4 regions of the Solibacillus sp. FSL K6-1554 genome follow, and region 1 is predicted to be linked to each of the others. Evidence: a T-box and tRNA genes for the amino acid it is inferred to sense, from the RefSeq annotation. Region 1 holds a T-box; the other regions hold tRNA genes.
What was found. The T-box of region 1 lies ahead of pheS (phenylalanine--tRNA ligase subunit alpha). A T-box ahead of a tRNA ligase gene usually reads a tRNA of that ligase, here a tRNA-Phe.

Region 1 (3,566 bases):
CCATTAATACGTAGTTTGTAATATCGACTACATTATTATGTGGACGTACACCTGCAGACATAAGCGCATGTTGCAACCATAATGGAGATTCTTTTACTTCAATGTTTTTTACAACCTTCGCTGCGTACATTGGGTTTGCTTCTTTATCTTCTACCGTTAATTTTAATACATCTGCCGCTTCTTCCGCTGAAGCAGTATAATCGATTTTCGGTAATTTTACATCTTGAGATAAAATCGCTGCCACTTCATAAGCAACGCCAAGCATGCTCATTGCATCCGAACGGTTCGGTGTTAAACCAAGCTCAAGTACTGTATCACGTAAGCCTAAAACATCTAATGCATCGGCACCTGGAGTTGTATCAGCTGGCAGTACATAAATCCCTTCAGCATAAGCTTTTGGTACAAGACGGCCTTCAATGCCCAATTCTTGAAGTGAACAAATCATCCCGTTTGATTCTTGGCCGCGTAATTTCGCTTTTTTAATTTTAATGCCGCCTGGTAATTTTGCTCCTGGACGCGCTACGATGACTTTTTGACCTGCATCGACGTTTGGTGCACCACATACGATTTGCTGAAGCTCTTCTTCCCCAACATCAACTTGGCATACATTTAATTTATCAGCTTCCGGGTGTTTTTCTTTAGACACAACATGACCAACAACAACATTTGTCATACCTTGTGAACGGTCAATTACTGCATCTACTTCAATCCCTGCACGCGTAATTTTTTCTGCTAATACATTTGCTTCCAATGAAGAAATGTCTACATATTGACTTAACCATTTTAATGAAACTAACATTTATATTGTCCTCCTTCTTACACTTCTGCCTGGTGGAATTGTGATAAGAAGCGTGTGTCATTTGTATAGAAATGACGAATATCATCCACACCGTATTTTAACATTGCGATACGTTCTGCACCGATACCGAAAGCGAAACCTGAAAGCTTAGTTGAATCGTAGCCAGCCATTTCAAGTACGTTCGGGTGTACCATACCAGCACCTAAAATTTCAATCCAGCCAGTTTGCTTACATACATTACAGCCTTTACCTGAACATTTATGACAAGATACGTCAACTTCTACAGAAGGCTCTGTGAATGGGAAGAATGATGGTCGAAGGCGGATTTCGCGTTCTGCTCCAAACATTTTCTTGGCCAATGCATCAAGAGTTCCTTTTAGGTCAGACATGCGGATATTTTCCCCGATTACAAGACCTTCAATTTGCATGAATTGGTGAGAGTGTGTCGCATCATCTGTGTCACGACGGAATACTTTACCTGGGCAAATCACACGAATCGGTTCGCCTTTTTTGGCTTCCATTGTACGTGCCTGAACTGGAGAAGTATGTGTACGCAATAATGTTTCTTCTGAAATATAGAATGAATCCTGCATGTCACGGGCCGGGTGACCTTTAGGCAAGTTCATAGCTTCAAAGTTATAGTAGTCTTTTTCTACTTCAGGTCCTTCTACGATTTCGTAGCCCATACCTAAAAACAGGTCTTCGATTTCTTCGATTACACGTGTTAACAAGTGACGGTTTCCTGCACGTACTTTTGCACCTGGTAACGTCACATCGATTGACTCGTTTTCAAGCTGCGCTAAAATTGCAGCTTCTTCTAAAACAGCAACCTTTTTCTCAAGTTCGGCTGTTACATTTTCACGTACAGTGTTAACTAGGGCACCCATTTTCGGACGTTCTTCTGCAGAAAGTTTCCCCATTCCTTTTAATAAATCCGTGATCGGTCCTTTTTTACCTAAGTACGCAACACGAACGTCATTTAATGCTTTTAAGTCAGCTGCATCGGCAATTTTAGCTAATGCTTCTTGTTCCAATTGCTTTAATTGTTGTTCCATTTACAAAGTCCTCCTTAATAAAATCCAGTGTCATAGTGCCTGGTTTGAACCTGTTGCTTTAACAAATTTACATATACGCACTATAATAATCACCATTTGTGAAAATAAAAAATCCTCGCCCCCTAAGAAAGGGACGAGGACGAGTTTCGCGGTACCACCCTAGTTATTGCAAAAAGCAATCACTTCATTGGAGCTAACGACTATGTCTAGCCGGCAATCCTTTCACCACAAGTGGATCCCGGATGCTGCTCGCGGGGTGAACTTCACTATACAATTTGTTAGCAAGCTTTCAGTCATTGGCTTGCATTCCCTAAAACAAATGGTGTATACCTACTCTTCCCGGTCAACGCATTTCGTAATATATTCTCCAACTAGTTTAATGTATTTTCGTACATTTATCAACTAGCTGGAGCGTTTTTCATCATTACATATCCCAAAGAAGGATTAATAAAGAACCTAAAACAGTCAATACTACTAAACCGATTCCGTATACGATGTTCGAGTAGATAGCCCACTTGTCATTTGTTTCACCAGCGTGCATGAAGACAATAAACTGTAAACCTGCTTGAATGAATGCTGTCACTAAAAGGATAACCATTCCAGTTGTGAATGACATATCTGTGAAGTAAACAAGCATTGCAATCACTGTTAAAATCAGTGAAAATACGAAGCCCATAATTTGGCCTATTGGGAAGAACTTAGCCATAGATTACATCATTCCTTTCAAGTAAATGAAACTGAAGATGAAGATCCAAACAACATCCAGGAAGTGCCAGTATAGTGAGAATACAAATGTTTTCCCTGCTGTTACTGAGTTAAGTCCGCGCTTGGCAATTTGGATCATAATGAAGATTCCCCAGAATAAACCAAACGTTACGTGAAGACCGTGTGTTCCTAACGTTGTTAATAAAGCAGATGTGAAGGCACTAGTTGTAATACCTGCACCAACATGTACATAGTGTACAAATTCATAAATTTCTACAGAAATGAACGCTGCACCAAGTAATAATGTAATACCCATAAATGACAATGTCGCTTTTTTACTGCCAAGACGCATTGCATGAATAGCTAAACCGATTGTAAAACTTGATGTTAAAAGAATGAATGTCTCTGCAAGTACTGGACCGATTTCGAAAATCTCAGCTGCAGTCGGACCGTCACCTGTACGACCCGAAAGAACAAAGTATGATGCGAATAATGTACCGAATAACATAATTTCCGCACCTAGGAAAGTCCAGAACCCGAAGATTTTCAGGTTATTTTCCTCTGTTGAATATTCCAATGGAACATTGTTATTAACTTTACCCATTATTTCGCACCTCCTTCTTTTTCATATTTTTTCTCGATTAACTCAACTTCTTCTTTATGGATATGGTAGCCATGGTCGTCTTCTAGTGAACGGTAACCCATACAAGCTAAAATACCGATTAAGCTGATGATAGCTAAAGTAAACATACTGAATACTAGAGCGAAACCACCGATGAAGAAGAATACTGATAAGATAAATGTTTGACCTGAGTTATTTGGCATGTGAATATCTTTAATTTCACCTTTGAATAACTTAACGCCGTTTTTCTTAGAATCCCAGAATGCTTCTGAAGTTGCATCAGTTACGTCTGGAGTAATTGCAAAGTTATAGTGTGGAATTGGCGTATGTGTCGCCCACTCAAGACCACGTGCATCCCATGGATCTGAACCGATGTCGCGTGGAG
Region 2 (3,566 bases), 150 kb from region 1:
CTTTTAATCGTTCAAACAGTTGGTTTTCCAATTGCTGCATTGCATTATATTGCTCTTCAGTCATCTCTTTAAATTTTTTATTGCTCGCTTCCACTTTAGCTTCACCGTATTTATTACGTATTTCCTCACCGTAGCTCTTTTCATTTTCTTCGATTAGATTGTTTTTAAACACGTCAAATTTCTGTTCATTTGTCATCTTAAGTTCCCCTTCCATTGTTTGGATTGTTTGTTCTATCGTTTTCAGTAAGTCATCAATATGTCGTCTTTTCTTTAGTAATAGCTCGGATTGTTTTTTTAGCTCTTCTTTTACTTCATAATCTGGATGATCGAGCAGTTTTTTTATTTCCTCTAACTTAAAATCCAGCTCCCGGTAAAAAAGTATTTGCTGTAACCGGTCAATATCTTTTTGGCTATATTTTCGGTAGCCATTTTCTGCAATCGTAGAAGGCATCAGCAAACCGATTTCATCGTAATATCGTAGTGTGCGTGCACTCACACCAGATAGCTTGACTAGTTCGTTTATTAACAATTGATCACCTCCTAATTAGTACTATAAAGGTTGACGTAACGTGAAGGTCAATAGATATTATAAAAAAAGAAGCTAACCTAAGTTTTTTCAGGTTGCTTCAATTAATATCTTTTCCAATCTCGGGATAAACTCGTGCAAATAGCTTTCAGGTAATGCTGACATTTGTTCTAATCCGATCTGTTTCACTTCATAATGACGTATATCATTTTCGTATTTATAACCGGATACTTCAATTTACTTTATTTTTGATTCGCAAGCAATATAAACTGTTTTAAGTTAGCAGAGTATATACCATCCAGTTCTTCTCTTTGAATTGAAAACTTCTCAAGACCACCTGTTAATTCATAAACAAATACATTTGCAAACTCATAATCCTTTATTTTTTCATTATCTATACTGTACGGAATGACTCCAAGTGACGTTAATTGCGAAAACATGACCTTAACCCCTACTTCTTCCTTTAATTCGCGTATACCATCTTCAATTGTCTCCGTTGCCAGTATATGACCAGCTGCCGTAATATCAAATTGGTTTGGTTAATCCTTTTTATTTTTGCTACGCAGCTGTAAATAAATACGCCATTCAGAATCTACTTTTTCAATAATCCAGCAATGAAACACTTCATGCCAATAACCTTTTGCATGAACGAGATGACGTTGTTCAATGCCCGTTTCCTTATAAAATTGATCAAATACTTTTAAACGTTCATTCATAAGCTCTTCTCCCTTTTATACAAAAAAAACGCCAAGTACATTGTAACAGTACTTAGCGTTTTTTTGTCTACCTATGTATGACCCGTACGGGATTCGAACCCGTGTTACCGCCGTGAAAGGGCGGTGTCTTAACCACTTGACCAACGGGCCGATGGCGGAGACAGAGGGATTTGAACCCTCGCGCCGCTTACGCGACCTACACCCTTAGCAGGGGCGCCTCTTCAGCCTCTTGAGTATGTCCCCAAAAATAGAAAAATGGCTCCGAAGGCAGGACTCGAACCTGCGACCTGCCGGTTAACAGCCGGATGCTCTACCAACTGAGCTACTTCGGAATAATACTATGGTGGGCCTAAATGGACTCGAACCATCGACCTCACGCTTATCAGGCGTGCGCTCTAACCAGCTGAGCTATAGGCCCTATTTAAAAACTGGAGCGGGTGATCGGAATCGAACCGACAACATCAGCTTGGAAGGCTGAGGTTTTACCACTAAACTACACCCGCATATGGTGGGTTTGGACGGAATCGAACCGCCGACACTTAGAGCTTCAATCTAATGCTCTACCAACTGAGCTACAAACCCACAAATGGCGGTCCCGACCGGGATCGAACCGGCGATCTCCTGCGTGACAGGCAGGCATGTTAACCGCTACACCACGGGACCATTTGGTTGCGGGGGCAGGACTTGAACCTGCGACCTTCGGGTTATGAGCCCGACGAGCTACCACTGCTCCACCCCGCGATAATATTATGTTTGAACCTGTTTTAAGTACCCAGTTTGTAAAAATGGAGGAGGTAGAGGGATTCGAACCCCCGCGCGGTGTTACCCGCCTGTCGGTTTTCAAGACCGATCCCTTCAGCCAGACTTGGGTATACCTCCGTTATATTTAATACGTTAACTGGTGGACCTTACAGGACTCGAACCTGTGACCGGACGGTTATGAGCCGTCTGCTCTAACCAACTGAGCTAAAGGTCCTTTAAGATGGCGGCAGAGGGAGTCGAACCCACGACCTTTCGGGTATGAACCGAGTGCTCTAGCCAACTGAGCTACACCGCCAGGATCTTTATTTTGGTTACAAATTATGGTGGAGCCTAGCGGGATCGAACCGCTGACCTCCTGCGTGCAAGGCAGGCGCTCTCCCAGCTGAGCTAAGGCCCCATAAATGATGGTCGGAATGACAGGATTCGAACCTACGACCCCTTGGTCCCAAACCAAGTGCTCTACCAAGCTGAGCTACATTCCGAAATAATATGGCGCGCCCGGCAGGAGTCGAACCCACAACCTTCTGATCCGTAGTCAGACGCTCTATCCAATTGAGCTACGGGCGCATACTGTTTATTTAAAAGATGGTGCCGAGGGCCGGAATCGAACCGGCACGGTGATCACTCACCGCAGGATTTTAAGTCCTGTGCGTCTGCCAGTTCCGCCACCCCGGCATTTTTTGGAGCGGAAGACGAGGTTCGAACTCGCGACCCCCACCTTGGCAAGGTGGTGTTCTACCACTGAACTACTTCCGCAAAATGCTTAAGATATTTTTACTCTGACAGTAATATGAAATTAAATGGTGCGGGTGAAGGGAGTCGAACCCCCACGCCTTGCGGCGCTAGATCCTAAGTCTAGTGCGTCTGCCAATTCCGCCACACCCGCTAAGCAGTATATAAACTGGTGAGCCATGAAGGACTCGAACCTTCGACCCTCTGATTAAAAGTCAGATGCTCTACCAACTGAGCTAATGGCTCTCTAAATGGTGCCGGCGAAAGGAGTCGAACCCTCGACCTACTGATTACAAGTCAGTTGCTCTACCAACTGAGCTACACCGGCATTTAGAAATGGTGGAGGATGACGGGCTCGAACCGCCGACCCCCTGCTTGTAAGGCAGGTGCTCTCCCAGCTGAGCTAATCCTCCAATGGGTATTTGCTGATTACACTTTCGTAACCGCATGTCCTATCTCTTAAGGACAAGATTTATATTATCATTACTTTTTTTATAATGCAATACCTTTTTTGAAATTATTTTTAAAAAATATATTATTTTCTATTTTTTCCATGAACCAACTGAGATTGCTCATGAAAACGTTTACTTAGTATAACGAAATTCTAATATGTTTGTCTAATTTTATCAAGGCTTGTTTTTAATATTTATAAATCATTCTGATATAATTATTAATATTACTTATAAATATCAAGTGTTTTAGAATATACGACTACTTATTTATACATTTTATATACTGAAGCTGTCAAGAAAATGTCCGTACTTTTATCATTATTTTTTTTAAGTATTGATATAATGTACATTTTATTTATTTCCACCTATTGGTTTCTC
Region 3 (3,566 bases), 2.4 Mb from region 1:
GTACTGCAGCTAATCCACCGATATGATCGGCATCTGGATGTGTTGCTACTACGTAATCAAGCTTCTTCACATTTTTAGATTTTAAATAAGCAACAACCGTGCTGCCGTATTCTTTCGTCCCTGCATCAATAAGCATTGTTTTTCCATTTGGTGCTTGAACGAAAATCGAGTCTCCTTGTCCAACATCTAAAAAGTGTACGTTCAATTTAGAAGATGTTGAGCCTAAACCTTCCTGATATTTCACTGCACGTGCTAAAAATGCAGAAATATGAGCACGCGTTAAATTATTCGCAGGCTTAAATGTACCATCCTCATAACCAGTTGTAATATTGGCTGCAGCTAATTGGCTCACTGCTTCATATGCCGTATGCCCTTTTTTCACATCTTTAAAGGTTTTCGTGCCATTCGGTAAATCAAATGCACGTGCAATAAATGCAGCCATATGACCACGTGTCACTTTTGTCGTCGGCTTAAATGTACCATCCGTATAGCCGTTAATGATACCGGCCTCCACAGCTGATTGAATATACCCGCTGTTTTTATGAGACTTCGGAACATCTTTAAACTTCGTAGCTCGCTGTGTGCCGTCAAGACCAACAGCTTTTGCGACCATGACAGCCACTTCTTCGCGTGTCACAATATCCTTTACACCGTATATCTTTTTATCGGCGCTAATAATACCTTTATCCAATAAAAAAGCTATATCCTGATAGTTACTATGCTTTGGCGATACATCGGTAAACACTTGTTCCGCACTTGTTGGTGTAGCATATAACATCGAGGATATAGTTAGAAGAAACACTAATAATAGACTAAATACTTTTTTCATTTTCTAACCTCCCTTATTTATTATAAATTTTTTAATAAAGAAAGAAAGTTATTTTTGAATAGTATTTAAATTATCTTTTTGGTAGTAATGGATTGTTCATCCTTTTCATGACCACTCAAAATTATAGTTAGGATTTGTCGCTTCTCCCCTTTTTCACAACAATCTCTATATCGTTAAACTAATATCCTATTTCGAGAAAGACTACGGACTATAAGAAATTTAAAATCCTTTACAAATAAAAAAAGCATGCAGCTTCTGCTACATGCTTAGAAATGACCCGTACGGGATTCGAACCCGTGTTACCGCCGTGAAAGGGCGGTGTCTTAACCACTTGACCAACGGGCCATGGCTCCGAAGGCAGGACTCGAACCTGCGACCTGCCGGTTAACAGCCGGATGCTCTACCAACTGAGCTACTTCGGAATAATTATATATGGTGGGCCTAAATGGACTCGAACCATCGACCTCACGCTTATCAGGCGTGCGCTCTAACCAGCTGAGCTATAGGCCCTATTTAAAAACTGGAGCGGGTGATCGGAATCGAACCGACAACATCAGCTTGGAAGGCTGAGGTTTTACCACTAAACTACACCCGCATATGGTGGGTTTGGACGGAATCGAACCGCCGACACTTAGAGCTTCAATCTAATGCTCTACCAACTGAGCTACAAACCCATAAATGGCGGTCCCGACCGGGATCGAACCGGCGATCTCCTGCGTGACAGGCAGGCATGTTAACCGCTACACCACGGGACCATTTGGTTGCGGGGGCAGGACTTGAACCTGCGACCTTCGGGTTATGAGCCCGACGAGCTACCACTGCTCCACCCCGCGATAATATTATGTTTGAACCTGTTTTAAGTACCCAGTTTGTAAAAATGGAGGAGGTAGAGGGATTCGAACCCCCGCGCGGTGTTACCCGCCTGTCGGTTTTCAAGACCGATCCCTTCAGCCAGACTTGGGTATACCTCCAAAATTTTAAAATGGCTACCGAGGGAGTCGAACCCACGACCTTTCGGGTATGAACCGAATGCTCTAGCCAGCTGAGCTAGGTAGCCAAGATCAATAGTTATCTCTACTAGTTAAAGCAATGTAAGCTCTATCCAGTTGAGTAATATGGCGCGCCCGGCAGGAGTCGAACCCACAACCTTCTGATCCGTAGTCAGACGCTCTATCCAATTGAGCTACGGGCGCATATTGTTTATTTATAAAGATGGTGCCGAGGGCCGGAATCGAACCGGCACGGTGATCACTCACCGCAGGATTTTAAGTCCTGTGCGTCTGCCAGTTCCGCCACCCCGGCATTTTTTGGAGCGGAAGACGAGGTTCGAACTCGCGACCCCCACCTTGGCAAGGTGGTGTTCTACCACTGAACTACTTCCGCAAAATGCTTAAGATATTTTTACTCTGACAGTATAAATAATGATTATAAACTGGTGAGCCATGAAGGACTCGAACCTTCGACCCTCTGATTAAAAGTCAGATGCTCTACCAACTGAGCTAATGGCTCTTGATTAAAATGGTGGAGGATGACGGGCTCGAACCGCCGACCCCCTGCTTGTAAGGCAGGTGCTCTCCCAGCTGAGCTAATCCTCCAAAAAAAATAAGCGAAGCGACGTCCTACTCTCGCAGGGGGAAGCCCCCAACTACCATCGGCGCTAAAGAGCTTAACTTCCGTGTTCGGTATGGGAACGGGTGTGACCTCTTTGCCATCATCACTTCACTTAATTATTTAGTTAAAAGAAATTTCATTCTTTCAAAACTGGATAAACGTTTCATTGAATTGAGCAATAAAATGTGGTTAAGTCCTCGACCGATTAGTATTCGTCAGCTGCATGCGTCACCGCACTTCCACCTCGAACCTATCTACCTGATCGTCTTTCAGGGGTCTTACTTACTTGCGTAATGGGAAATCTCATCTTGAGGGGGGCTTCATGCTTAGATGCTTTCAGCACTTATCCCGTCCATACATAGCTACCCAGCGATGCCTTTGGCAAGACAACTGGTACACCAGCGGTATGTCCATCCCGGTCCTCTCGTACTAAGGACAGCTCCTCTCAAATTTCCTACGCCCACGACGGATAGGGACCGAACTGTCTCACGACGTTCTGAACCCAGCTCGCGTACCGCTTTAATGGGCGAACAGCCCAACCCTTGGGACCGACTACAGCCCCAGGATGCGATGAGCCGACATCGAGGTGCCAAACCTCCCCGTCGATGTGGACTCTTGGGGGAGATAAGCCTGTTATCCCCGGGGTAGCTTTTATCCGTTGAGCGATGGCCCTTCCATGCGGAACCACCGGATCACTAAGCCCGTCTTTCGACCCTGCTCGACTTGTAGGTCTCGCAGTCAAGCTCCCTTATGCCTTTACACTCTACGAATGATTTCCAACCATTCTGAGGGAACCTTTGGGCGCCTCCGTTACTCTTTAGGAGGCGACCGCCCCAGTCAAACTGTCCGCCTGACACTGTCTCCTACCCCGCTAAGGGGCATGGGTTAGAAGTTCAATACAACCAGGGTAGTATCCCACCGACGCCTCCTTCGAAGCTGGCGCTCCGAGATCTCTGGCTCCTACCTATCCTGTACAAGTTGTACCAAAATTCAATATCAGGCTACAGTAAAGCTCCACGGGGTCTTTCCGTCCTGTCGCGGGTAACCTGCATCTTCACAGGTACTATAATTTCACCGAGTCTCTCGTTGAGACAGTGCCCAGATCGTTACGCCTTTCGTGCGGGTC
Region 4 (3,566 bases), 2.6 Mb from region 1:
TACCGGGTGAAAAAGCCCCCTCTCACCGTCACTCTCAATCAGCATTGCGCTTTATTTCTGAAGGACAAGGCGCCTACACAATCGTACAAGGCGAACGTATTTTCATGGAGGAAGGCGACTTTTTAATTACACCTAAAGGTTTATGGCACGGGCATGAACATGTTGGCGATGAGCCGATGTTATGGACAGACGCGCTGGATATCCCGACTTTATACGGAATCGGCGGTACTTTCTTCGATCCTTATGAAGGCGGTTTACAAGAGCCGAATATTCCGGATAACTTCACGGAAAAGCGTTATCGTGGAGGAATGGTACGCCCTGTCGGAGATGACAAGTATACAGTAGCACCACTTGCCAACTATAAATGGGATCGTACGGTTGAAGGAATTAAAGGCTTAATGTCATTTGATCCAGACCCGCATCATGGTTTTGCTGTTGAATATATTAATCCTTCTACAGGTAAAGCAGCCAACCCGACATTAGGTACACGTATGCAGCACTTACCAGCTGGCATGCATACAAAAGCTTTACGCCATACGCATTCTACTGTTTATCAAGTGCATAGAGGTGAAGGCTATACAGTTATTAACGGTACACGCTTTGACTGGAAAAAAGGCGATTACTTTGTCGTTCCAAACTGGGCTTGGTATGAGCACTATGCTTCAAAAGATTCGTACTTATTCTCTGTAAATGATATTCCAATTATGGATCGTTTTGAATTAGAGATCGAGCAAGCGTATGAGTCGAATAATGGTCACCAGGAAGTGACTGGAGAATTTAAAGCTGCATTCCGTTAATGCAGCATCTATAAAAATTCTGCCCAATTTTTATAGAACGTAAAACTCTTCATTTTTAATCACATAGTATAACAATTGAACTTTGAACAATTTTCCACGCATCCCTTTTATAATATATCTCAAAAAACATCCTACATCGATAAATCGTCCATGCCGAAAGCGATTTGTCTGTAGGATGTTTTTTATTAAAGTATAAATTTGTAATAGCTGTATGATTTACTATTTGTATCGCTCATTACAGCTGGACAGTCTACCAGGTAACCTTCATTTTTATTGATGGCCCTCCCTTTACTAAACAAAAGGCTCTGTTAAATTTAATTGTTGATTTTGAAATAAATAATTAGAGGAGCTCAGCAAATTAAGTTCCTCTAATTATTTTCCTTTCATGACAATACTCATACTCTAATTTAACCTTTAGTTTTCTACACGAATAAAGCACTTTTCATATATTTCAATGGCTTCAATTTGTAAATCATTTAAATTAATCTTCAATTCAACTTCAAGGTCTTCATTTTCTTCTCCATCCCAGCAGATGTATATTTCACAAATATCACCCTTCGGGAGCAATTCTTTTAGAGAATGACATAAATCGAGAAAATTTTTTTTAGATTTTTCATAGTTATGTGGAGAATAAGCCTTATTATAGTCCGTCAATTCCCAAATAGGATTTGCAAATTGTAAAATCTCAAAGATATAGGGTGTCGTAAAATGCTTTTGTTTAACTATGTTAAGATGTTCTGCATCGGGGCAAACATAGTCAACTTCATATTCATGTTCTACATCACCTTCATTTCGTTTTATCGGAAAATTAAAGCCTATATAGGCTATCATACTCATTTCTTCAAACTCCTTAACATTCAGTATTTCAAATAATTCCCTATGTTGAATTCATTTTTAAAATAACAAAAAACACATTGCAAAATCTGCAATGTGTTTTCTTTCAAGTGTATATGACCCGTACGGGATTCGAACCCGTGTTACCGCCGTGAAAGGGCGGTGTCTTAACCACTTGACCAACGGGCCAATGGCTCCGAAGGCAGGACTCGAACCTGCGACCTGCCGGTTAACAGCCGGATGCTCTACCAACTGAGCTACTTCGGAATAATACTATGGTGGGCCTAAATGGACTCGAACCATCGACCTCACGCTTATCAGGCGTGCGCTCTAACCAGCTGAGCTATAGGCCCATAGTATGGTGGGTTTGGACGGAATCGAACCGCCGACACTTAGAGCTTCAATCTAATGCTCTACCAACTGAGCTACAAACCCATAAAAAAAATGGCGGTCCCGACCGGGATCGAACCGGCGATCTCCTGCGTGACAGGCAGGCATGTTAACCGCTACACCACGGGACCAACATCTAAAGTAAAAATATTAAAAATGGAGGAGGTAGAGGGATTCGAACCCCCGCGCGGTGTTACCCGCCTGTCGGTTTTCAAGACCGATCCCTTCAGCCAGACTTGGGTATACCTCCAAAGGGAATAAAATATAAATGGTGGAGCCTAGCGGGATCGAACCGCTGACCTCCTGCGTGCAAGGCAGGCGCTCTCCCAGCTGAGCTAAGGCCCCATAAATAATGGTCGGAATGACAGGATTCGAACCTACGACCCCTTGGTCCCAAACCAAGTGCTCTACCAAGCTGAGCTACATTCCGAATATGTCAGTAAAAATATATTATGGCGCGCCCGGCAGGAGTCGAACCCACAACCTTCTGATCCGTAGTCAGACGCTCTATCCAATTGAGCTACGGGCGCGCATTATTAGAGATAAGAATTATAAAATGGTGCCGAGGGCCGGAATCGAACCGGCACGGTGATCACTCACCGCAGGATTTTAAGTCCTGTGCGTCTGCCAGTTCCGCCACCCCGGCATTTTGGAGCGGAAGACGAGGTTCGAACTCGCGACCCCCACCTTGGCAAGGTGGTGTTCTACCACTGAACTACTTCCGCAAAATGCTTAAGATCTATTTATTCTGACAGTATGTATAATTTTATAAAACTGGTGAGCCATGAAGGACTCGAACCTTCGACCCTCTGATTAAAAGTCAGATGCTCTACCAACTGAGCTAATGGCTCTCTAAATGGTGCCGGCGAAAGGAGTCGAACCCTCGACCTACTGATTACAAGTCAGTTGCTCTACCAACTGAGCTACACCGGCATTTAGAAATGGTGGAGGATGACGGGCTCGAACCGCCGACCCCCTGCTTGTAAGGCAGGTGCTCTCCCAGCTGAGCTAATCCTCCAATATTCTAGCGAAGCGACGTCCTACTCTCACAGGGGGAAGCCCCCAACTACCATCGGCGCTAAAGAGCTTAACTTCCGTGTTCGGTATGGGAACGGGTGTGACCTCTTTGCCATCATCACTTCACTATTGAAAGAATTTCATTCTTTCAAAACTGGATAAACGTTTCATTGAATTGCGCAATAAAATGTGGTTAAGTCCTCGACCGATTAGTATTCGTCAGCTGCATGCGTCACCGCACTTCCACCTCGAACCTATCTACCTGATCGTCTTTCAGGGGTCTTACTTACTTGCGTAATGGGAAATCTCATCTTGAGGGGGGCTTCATGCTTAGATGCTTTCAGCACTTATCCCGTCCATACATAGCTACCCAGCGATGCCTTTGGCAAGACAACTGGTACACCAGCGGTATGTCCATCCCGGTCCTCTCGTACTAAGGACAGCTCCTCTCAAATTTCCTACGCCCACGACGGATAGGGACCGAACTGTCTCACGACGTTCTGAACCCAGCTCGCGTACCGCTTTAAT

Region 2: it encodes a tRNA-Phe, which carries the amino acid that the T-box ahead of pheS (phenylalanine--tRNA ligase subunit alpha) is inferred to sense. The anticodon was not compared.
Region 3: it encodes a tRNA-Phe, which carries the amino acid that the T-box ahead of pheS (phenylalanine--tRNA ligase subunit alpha) is inferred to sense. The anticodon was not compared.
Region 4: it encodes a tRNA-Phe, which carries the amino acid that the T-box ahead of pheS (phenylalanine--tRNA ligase subunit alpha) is inferred to sense. The anticodon was not compared.

What each region holds. Positions count from the first base shown of each region.
Region 1 covers NZ_JBBOSS010000001.1:2,814,106-2,817,671, forward strand. The annotation lists gene pheT (phenylalanine--tRNA ligase subunit beta) at 1-799, opposite strand, end outside; gene pheS (phenylalanine--tRNA ligase subunit alpha) at 817-1,854, opposite strand; T-box leader at 1,981-2,210, opposite strand; gene qoxD (cytochrome aa3 quinol oxidase subunit IV) at 2,279-2,560, opposite strand; gene qoxC (cytochrome aa3 quinol oxidase subunit III) at 2,564-3,163, opposite strand; gene qoxB (cytochrome aa3 quinol oxidase subunit I) at 3,163-3,566, opposite strand, start outside.
Region 2 covers NZ_JBBOSS010000001.1:2,965,541-2,969,106, forward strand. The annotation lists gene MHB58_RS14700 (MerR family transcriptional regulator) at 1-529, opposite strand, end outside; gene MHB58_RS14705 (hypothetical protein) at 769-966, opposite strand; gene MHB58_RS14710 (hypothetical protein) at 1,066-1,242, opposite strand; tRNA gene MHB58_RS14715 (tRNA-Glu) at 1,321-1,392, opposite strand; tRNA gene MHB58_RS14720 (tRNA-Ser) at 1,395-1,485, opposite strand; tRNA gene MHB58_RS14725 (tRNA-Asn) at 1,499-1,574, opposite strand; tRNA gene MHB58_RS14730 (tRNA-Ile) at 1,584-1,660, opposite strand; tRNA gene MHB58_RS14735 (tRNA-Gly) at 1,672-1,745, opposite strand; tRNA gene MHB58_RS14740 (tRNA-Phe) at 1,749-1,824, opposite strand; tRNA gene MHB58_RS14745 (tRNA-Asp) at 1,830-1,905, opposite strand; tRNA gene MHB58_RS14750 (tRNA-Met) at 1,909-1,983, opposite strand; tRNA gene MHB58_RS14755 (tRNA-Ser) at 2,029-2,121, opposite strand; tRNA gene MHB58_RS14760 (tRNA-Ile) at 2,142-2,218, opposite strand; tRNA gene MHB58_RS14765 (tRNA-Met) at 2,226-2,299, opposite strand; tRNA gene MHB58_RS14770 (tRNA-Ala) at 2,326-2,401, opposite strand; tRNA gene MHB58_RS14775 (tRNA-Pro) at 2,410-2,486, opposite strand; tRNA gene MHB58_RS14780 (tRNA-Arg) at 2,495-2,571, opposite strand; tRNA gene MHB58_RS14785 (tRNA-Leu) at 2,591-2,679, opposite strand; tRNA gene MHB58_RS14790 (tRNA-Gly) at 2,686-2,760, opposite strand; tRNA gene MHB58_RS14795 (tRNA-Leu) at 2,806-2,890, opposite strand; tRNA gene MHB58_RS14800 (tRNA-Lys) at 2,907-2,982, opposite strand; tRNA gene MHB58_RS14805 (tRNA-Thr) at 2,989-3,064, opposite strand; tRNA gene MHB58_RS14810 (tRNA-Val) at 3,074-3,149, opposite strand.
Region 3 covers NZ_JBBOSS010000001.1:456,540-460,105, reverse strand. The annotation lists gene MHB58_RS02325 (S-layer homology domain-containing protein) at 1-829, opposite strand, end outside; tRNA gene MHB58_RS02320 (tRNA-Glu) at 1,103-1,174, opposite strand; tRNA gene MHB58_RS02315 (tRNA-Asn) at 1,176-1,251, opposite strand; tRNA gene MHB58_RS02310 (tRNA-Ile) at 1,263-1,339, opposite strand; tRNA gene MHB58_RS02305 (tRNA-Gly) at 1,351-1,424, opposite strand; tRNA gene MHB58_RS02300 (tRNA-Phe) at 1,428-1,503, opposite strand; tRNA gene MHB58_RS02295 (tRNA-Asp) at 1,509-1,584, opposite strand; tRNA gene MHB58_RS02290 (tRNA-Met) at 1,588-1,662, opposite strand; tRNA gene MHB58_RS02285 (tRNA-Ser) at 1,708-1,800, opposite strand; tRNA gene MHB58_RS02280 (tRNA-Met) at 1,813-1,886, opposite strand; tRNA gene MHB58_RS02275 (tRNA-Arg) at 1,946-2,022, opposite strand; tRNA gene MHB58_RS02270 (tRNA-Leu) at 2,043-2,131, opposite strand; tRNA gene MHB58_RS02265 (tRNA-Gly) at 2,138-2,212, opposite strand; tRNA gene MHB58_RS02260 (tRNA-Lys) at 2,263-2,338, opposite strand; tRNA gene MHB58_RS02255 (tRNA-Val) at 2,349-2,424, opposite strand; rRNA gene rrf (5S ribosomal RNA) at 2,436-2,551, opposite strand; rRNA gene MHB58_RS02245 (23S ribosomal RNA) at 2,626-3,566, opposite strand, start outside.
Region 4 covers NZ_JBBOSS010000001.1:238,871-242,436, reverse strand. The annotation lists gene MHB58_RS01250 (cupin domain-containing protein) at 1-797, shown strand, start outside; gene MHB58_RS01245 (hypothetical protein) at 1,212-1,634, opposite strand; tRNA gene MHB58_RS01240 (tRNA-Glu) at 1,749-1,820, opposite strand; tRNA gene MHB58_RS01235 (tRNA-Asn) at 1,823-1,898, opposite strand; tRNA gene MHB58_RS01230 (tRNA-Ile) at 1,908-1,984, opposite strand; tRNA gene MHB58_RS01225 (tRNA-Phe) at 1,991-2,066, opposite strand; tRNA gene MHB58_RS01220 (tRNA-Asp) at 2,077-2,152, opposite strand; tRNA gene MHB58_RS01215 (tRNA-Ser) at 2,179-2,271, opposite strand; tRNA gene MHB58_RS01210 (tRNA-Ala) at 2,291-2,366, opposite strand; tRNA gene MHB58_RS01205 (tRNA-Pro) at 2,375-2,451, opposite strand; tRNA gene MHB58_RS01200 (tRNA-Arg) at 2,475-2,551, opposite strand; tRNA gene MHB58_RS01195 (tRNA-Leu) at 2,579-2,667, opposite strand; tRNA gene MHB58_RS01190 (tRNA-Gly) at 2,672-2,746, opposite strand; tRNA gene MHB58_RS01185 (tRNA-Lys) at 2,797-2,872, opposite strand; tRNA gene MHB58_RS01180 (tRNA-Thr) at 2,879-2,954, opposite strand; tRNA gene MHB58_RS01175 (tRNA-Val) at 2,964-3,039, opposite strand; rRNA gene rrf (5S ribosomal RNA) at 3,049-3,164, opposite strand; rRNA gene MHB58_RS01165 (23S ribosomal RNA) at 3,228-3,566, opposite strand, start outside.